2 linked regions of the Crateriforma conspicua genome follow. The protein of the gene in region 1 interacts with the protein of each later gene in a pairwise test. Links are inferred from orthologs where the notes say so. Each region holds a gene or a part of one and is shown on either strand. Other genes may lie near its edges.

Evidence for each region.
Region 2: the proteins of pepT (region 1) and tpiA interact in binary tests that used the Escherichia coli proteins (3 or more experiments, as listed by UniProt). The link is inferred for Crateriforma conspicua from one-to-one orthologs.

What each region holds. Positions count from the first base shown.
Region 1 is NZ_CP036319.1:1,041,421-1,044,575, reverse strand. What follows is about bases 291-3,118. They hold pepT (peptidase T), read right to left. Parts: upstream 2,413-3,118; coding sequence 1,168-2,412; downstream 291-1,167. Other genes in these bases: Mal65_RS03760 (3'-5' exonuclease), read left to right, coding at 2,623-3,118; Mal65_RS03770 (hypothetical protein), read right to left, coding at 416-994; Mal65_RS03775 (hypothetical protein), read right to left, coding at 291-326. Outside these bases: more of Mal65_RS03775, read right to left, coding at 1-290; more of Mal65_RS03760, read left to right, coding at 3,119-3,155. UniProt on the Escherichia coli protein: Cleaves the N-terminal amino acid of tripeptides.
Region 2 is NZ_CP036319.1:6,451,691-6,455,004, reverse strand. The notes cover bases 62-3,048. They hold tpiA (triose-phosphate isomerase), read right to left. Parts: upstream 1,940-3,048; coding sequence 1,184-1,939; downstream 62-1,183. Other genes in these bases: aroF (3-deoxy-7-phosphoheptulonate synthase), read right to left, coding at 1,936-2,973; secG (preprotein translocase subunit SecG), read right to left, coding at 425-1,033; Mal65_RS23610 (YicC family protein), read right to left, coding at 62-307. Also shown: more of Mal65_RS23610, read right to left, coding at 1-61. UniProt on the Escherichia coli protein: Involved in the gluconeogenesis. Catalyzes stereospecifically the conversion of dihydroxyacetone phosphate (DHAP) to D-glyceraldehyde-3-phosphate (G3P).

The sequences.
Region 1 (3,155 bases):
CGCCGACTCATCCGTTCGCTGAAGTGATCCAGGAACGGATTGAAATCGTCATAGCGAATCACGAACACACGCTGTTCGGGATGCTGGGCGTTGTAGCGGGCCAGATGTCGGTCGACTTGCAACCGCATCGCCGTTTTCCCGCTGCCTTTCGGGCCGAACACGATCGCCGTGGATGGTTCGGCCGGGTCCCCATAAACCTTGTCCCAGACCGGATGGTAGGCACTGCTGATGCAGTGTTCCTTGAAAACCTGGTCGGTCTGCGCGTCTTCCTCGGCAAAAGGATTGCGAGAGATACCGTGATGCTCAAGCAAAGATTGAATGTTCATGCAATATCCGGTGCATCCGTTTGCAACGAAAGGTTCAGCGTAGCGACAAGGGCGTTGATCACAGACGAAATCTGAAAGAGCTGGCCCGATCAGGAGGCATCCAGGCTTTTGATCATTTTGACAAAGTCATCACGATTGGCCTGAACGACTTTGGCCGGCCCGATCATCTTGACGAAATACAGGCGTCCTTTGGGGCTTTGCAAAATGGCGCCGGTCATCGCGTAATCCTCGCGTTTGACCATTCGACCACCCGCGAAGGGACCACCGCCCATGCGTTCGCTGAACGAACCGGCGTGGTCGACGATCACGACCTGCCAATCGCCCACTTTCATCGCTTCACGCTTGAACGCACCTTCGGGGCTTTCGCTGAATTGACCTTTCCATCGGGCGATGTTCGGTTCCAATCCACCGCCACTGGCCATGCCATAAACACGGGCGGTCAATTCGTCATCACCCTTGCCATCGGTGGCGACAAATTCGGCTTCGACGATCCGCGATTTCGGCGGTGATTTTTTGAACGCCGCGGGCACCGTCAGTTGGGCTTCGTTGAGAACGTTGATCTTTTCGGTCGTCTTCGTCGCCGCGTCATCGGCCAAAACCGGGGACGACGCCAAGACCGTCAACAAACCGAACGCGGACAAAGTCAGGGGACCGGTGAAGGATCGCATGGCGATGGGCTCCGTTGGAAATTCGTATTGGGGGACAATGCATTCGCGAAAACAAATACACGCGACCGCGAAAAAATTTACCGCAGTCGGACGGTTTACCGTAGTCCCGAAGAAAGCGGATCGACACATCCCTGCCGGCCCGACGCCCTGGTTCACAGCGCCACGGGGTCCCGCTAGCGACGAATCGATCCCCACAATTTCGCCAATTCGACCAAGTGCTCGGTGGCCGCGACCATTTCATCCAAGCACGCAAATTCCGTCACGCTGTGGATATTGTGCTGGCCGCTGGACAGGTTCGGCGTCGGCAGCCCTTTTTCGGTTAACTGGCTTCCATCGGTGCCGCCACGAATGATCGCTTTGGTGCATTTTCGCCCAAGATTCTCAAACGCTTTTTCAGCCAGAGTCACGGATTCGGGCAACTTTTTCAGCCCATCGGCCAGATTGCGATACTGTCGGTAAACGCTGACCTCATATTCGATGCCCGGATGATCGGCGGCCACTTCGGCGGCGATCCGTCGAATCAGCTTGGCATATTCTTCCAAATCACTGGTGTCGAACGAACGCAAAATCAGTTCGACGGTGCCTTCGCCCGTTCGCGCCTTCATGTCATGGGCGTGAATGAAGCCTTCGCGGCCGTCGGTGGTTTCCGGAGTGCAGTGATCTTTGGGCAATCGCGCGACGAATTCCGCGACCGGACGCATCGCGTTGATCATGCGATCCTTCGCGATCGCCGGGTGAATGTTGTGTCCGGTGAATTGGACCGTCGCCCCGTCGGCAGAGAAGGTCTCGACATCCAAAACGTCCGCACCGCCACCGTCGATGGTGTAGGCCACATCGGCCCCAAGCTTGTCCAAGTCGATCTTGTCCGTTCCGTGGCCGATTTCTTCGTCACAGGTGAACAGCAAGCGAATCGGACCGTGCGGCAACGATGGGTTTTCGATCAGCGTTTGTGCCAGTTCCATGATGATCGCCACCCCGGCTTTATCATCACCGCCAAGCAATGTGGTGCCGTCGGTGGTGATCAAAGTCTTCGACACCATGTCGTTCAGATCCGGACAGCCATCGACCGTGATCACGTTTCCGGCGGGAAGCGGAATATCGCCACCGGCATAGGATTCGATCACCTGCGGCTTGACCGACGTGGCCGGTGCCTCGGGTGAAACATCCATGTGGGCGACCAACGCCATCGTCGGACCATCGCCGTAATCACCGACGGCGGGTACGGTCGCCCAGACCAAAGCGTTGTCGTCGATCTGAACATCTTCGGCCGACATGGCACGCAATTCTTCGGCCAGCACCACCGCCAAATCACGCTGTGCCTCGGTGCTGGGGTATGTCTTGCTGTGCGGATCCGCCGGCGTGTCGATTTGGACGTAACGCAGAAAGCGATCCAGCAGGCGTTGGCGATTGATTTGCATGGGGATAAATCGTTCGGTGTCAAATAGCGATTCGGAAACAGCGACGTCGACGCGGTTCAACCGGGGGATTGGTAGAATTTATCCGCACCGGCGTTAAATTGGACGCCAATCCCGTGTGGAAGCAACCCCGCGTCGTCACCCGGCAGCGTGCACTGGTGGCCGAAGCGGCGGGCGGCAAATTTCGACAGTTTTCAATCCAGCGACGACGGCATGACGCAATCGGTCACCTACTTAGTTTTTGATGTCGAAAGCGTGGCCGATGGCGATCTGATTGCCAAAGTCCGATATCCCGGCGAAGGGCTGACGCCGGCCGAAGCGATCGCAAGGTATCAATCGGAAATCTTTGAAAAGTCCGGAACGACGTTCATCCCGCATACCTTTCAAATCCCGATCGCGGTGGTCATCGCCAAACTGGATGCGGAATTCCGGATGCTGGATTTGGTTTCGCTGGATGAACCCCATTTCCGCAGCCATGTGATCACGGCGAACTTTTGGAAAGGGTGGGACATGTACCGCCGGCCCACCTGGATCACATTCAACGGACGATCGTTCGATCTGCCGATCATGGAAATGGCGGCGTTTCGTTACGGCATCTCGCTGGCAAAATGGTTCTCTGGGTCCGGTTACAAAGCCCTTCGCAACCGATTCAACAGCGAAGCCCATTTGGATCTGCAGGACTTGTTGACCAATTTCGGCGCTGCACGATTGAACGGTGGATTGAACTTGGCGGCGCAGTTGCTGGG
Region 2 (3,314 bases), 5.4 Mb from region 1 along the record:
CCCAGTCGATGTCTTGGTCCACACCGCAATGGGTTTGCGCGTCTTTGATTTGTCGAAAGTACGACGACACGACGTCGGTGTTGACCTTCACTGCGGTCGACGTTTCTTTGGGACGCCACGTCAAATTGACGGTGAAGGACCCACGGTGGACCCACTTGCGAACGGTTGTTTCGACCGTTGCGGCCAAATCCGCCAACGAATCGGGGGTTCGCACACTGACTTTGATGCCGCGATTGTTGACCGAACGGATTTCGACGGTCACCGTCCCACAGTCGGCCGAGCATTGGGCGCGCCCTTGCCCGGTCATGCTGCGGATTCCGGCGCCGGATGTGCCCGGGGCGTTAGCGGTGGGGGCGAGACCGTCGGACTGGGCTGTCGTCATCAATCGCAATTGCCGTCGTGGGCCAATCGGGCGGGTGGAAGCTTATTCGGCGGACGTGGATTCGTCCGTCTCGGTCGGTTCGTCGCCGTCTTGGGATCCCGCGTCGTCACCGTTCGTCGCATCGTCGGAGACGGCTTCGTCGTCCGCCGCGGTCTCGGTGTTTGATTCCGTCGCCTGATCATCGGTATCGGCATCGGCATCGGCCGCTGCGTCACCGCCGTCGGCGGGCGTCAGTTGCACATTCTCGTTGGCCGAACCGCTGGCATCGTCGCCGACCGACAGGCCACCGAGTCCCAGCGAATCGCCGGTGGGGATGTTCAATCCGTCGGTCGTTTCGTCGGCATCATCGCCCGGTCCACTGGAAACCGCTGGTGTGTTGTCTGCGACCGGCAACGTGTGGGTGCCCAGCAACCACATCGTGAACGCGCAAGTGAAAGCCCAGACGGCGGCCACCACGACGGTGATCACGGTGAACGTGTCGCCCGCTTTGCTGCCGAACGCACTTTGACCGCCCGGTCCACCCAGGGCACCGGTCAATCCGCCGCCGCGGCCACGCTGGATCAGGACCAGAAGGATCAAGAACAGTGAAAGGAAAGCCATCAGGGTGCCCAGCACGACGCCGGCGAAGCTTCCAAGGATCATCAGGTTCATGGGTTCAATCCGTTTAATTTCTGATTGCGGGCAAGGCGTCGACAGCCCGGAGGGGCGACCGGCGACGCGATTGATGCAGGGGGGCGGCCCGTTTACCGACGCAGCGTTGGGCAAACGTTGCAAGCCGGCCCGGTCAATGTTGGTTGGGGGTCAGGAAGCGTTGATGATCGCCACAAAATCGTCGACCTTCAGGCTAGCTCCGCCGACCAAGGCACCGTCGATGTTCGGCTGGGCCAGCAATTCGGCGGCGTTGCCCGGTTTGACGCTTCCGCCGTACTGGATGCGAATTTGTTCGGCGACTTCGCCACCGAATTGTTTGGTCAACAATCCGCGAATGAAGACGTGGACTTCTTCGGCCTGTTCCTTGCTGGCCGTCTTGCCCGTGCCGATGGCCCAGACCGGTTCGTAGGCGATGACGATTCCCGCGGCGCGGGCTTCGTCCAGTCCGGCCAACGAGCCTTCGATCTGTTTGGCAATGACGTCTTCGGTTGTTCTCGATTCACGTTGTTCCAAGGTTTCACCGACGCAGACGATCGGGATCAGATTGCCCGCCAACGCGGCATGCAGCTTGGTGGAAACATCCTTGTCGGTTTCGCCCATCAATTGGCGACGTTCGCTGTGGCCCAGAATGCAGTAGCGGCAACCGATGTCGGTCAACATCGCCGCGTTGACTTCGCCGGTGAAAGCGCCGTCGGATTCCGGATACAGGTTTTGGGCGCCGAGGCCGACCGAGGATCCGGCGACGACGTCGGCGACGGGAGCCAAGTAGACCGACGGAGGGCAAACCGCCACGTCCACCGCCGGCGTGTTGCCGACAGCGTCGACGATGCCTTTGGCAAGTGCGGCGGCCGATTCGGCCCGCATGTTCATTTTCCAGTTGCCAGCGATCAGGGTGCGGCGAGTCATGCCAGGGCCTCCGGGAGCGGTGAAATGGTCTTTTGAAACAGTTCGGCCAGCTGTCGCATTTGCTTGGCCAGCTCTTGGTATTGGTCGGGTAGCAGTGCTTGAGGACCGTCGCTTTTGGCTTCTTCGGGACAGTCGTGCACTTCAACGTGGACGCCATCGGCGCCGGCCGCGATGCCGGCCAAGGCACACGGCGGGATCAGGTCTGGTCGTCCGGTCGCGTGCGACGGGTCGACGATGATGGGCAAGTGCGTCAGGGCTTTGACCGCGGGGACGGCCGCCACGTCGAACAAGTTTCGGGTGATCGTATCGAAGCCTTTGATGCCGCGTTCGCAAAGCACGACGTTCGGGTTGCCCTGCGACAATACGTATTCGGCGCTCATCAACAGGTCTTTGATCGTCGCGCTCATGCCGCGTTTCAACAGCACCGGACGCGACGTCTTGCCGACCTCGGTCAACAGCACAAAGTTCTGCATGTTGCGGGCACCGACCTGCAGCATGTCGGCGTACTTGGCGACCAATTCGACGTTGCGTGGATCGGTCACCTCGGTGACGATCGGCATGCCGTATTCGTCCCCGACTTCGCGAAGGATCTTCAGTCCGTCTTCGCCCAAACCCTGGAATGCGTAGGGGCTGGTGCGGGGCTTGTAGGCACCGCCGCGAAACAGGTTCGCTCCGGCGTCACGGACGGATTTGGCGATGCGGTGCATCCGGTCGGCGTCTTCGACGCTGCACGGGCCGGCGATCATTCCCAAATGGCCGCCACCGATTTGGACGCCCGACACGTTGACGACGCTGGGTTCGGGGTGGGCTTCCAGGGAAGCCAACTTGTATGGCGGCAACACCGGGACGACTTCGCTGACGCCCGGGATCGATCGCAATCGTTCTTCGCTAAGCTTGGATTCGTCGCCGATGATGCCGACGATCGTGCGGTACGTTCCGCGGCTCAGGTGGGCTTTCAGGCCGAGCGATTCCACCTTTTCGATCACATGGTCGACCTGATCGTCGGTGGCTTTGCTTTGTAAAATCAGGATCACGTTTGGACAGACCGGCTAGGGTTGATACGGGGGCGGCAAAACAATCCGCGGCGTCAGGCTAGTCGCGTGGTTGCCGGCGTCGACCGCTCGGGACTTAGGAAAGGCCGAAAATCCTTGGCAAAACGGAAAGTCTGGCAATGTAGCAACCGGATATCCGAATCGTCGAGGCCAGTGACACATTGCCGGTGGTGTCGTTTTGGGCCGGCGGCAGTGACGCCGAGCCGGGCCGCCGGGTCACGCGGCCACAGCCAGCCGTTACAATCCGCTGCGGCCGATGCAGGTCGGCCGCCCCGGTCATGCCCCCGCAGCTTGGTCAGGCCCTTTTGTGTGGTTCGGTCGGA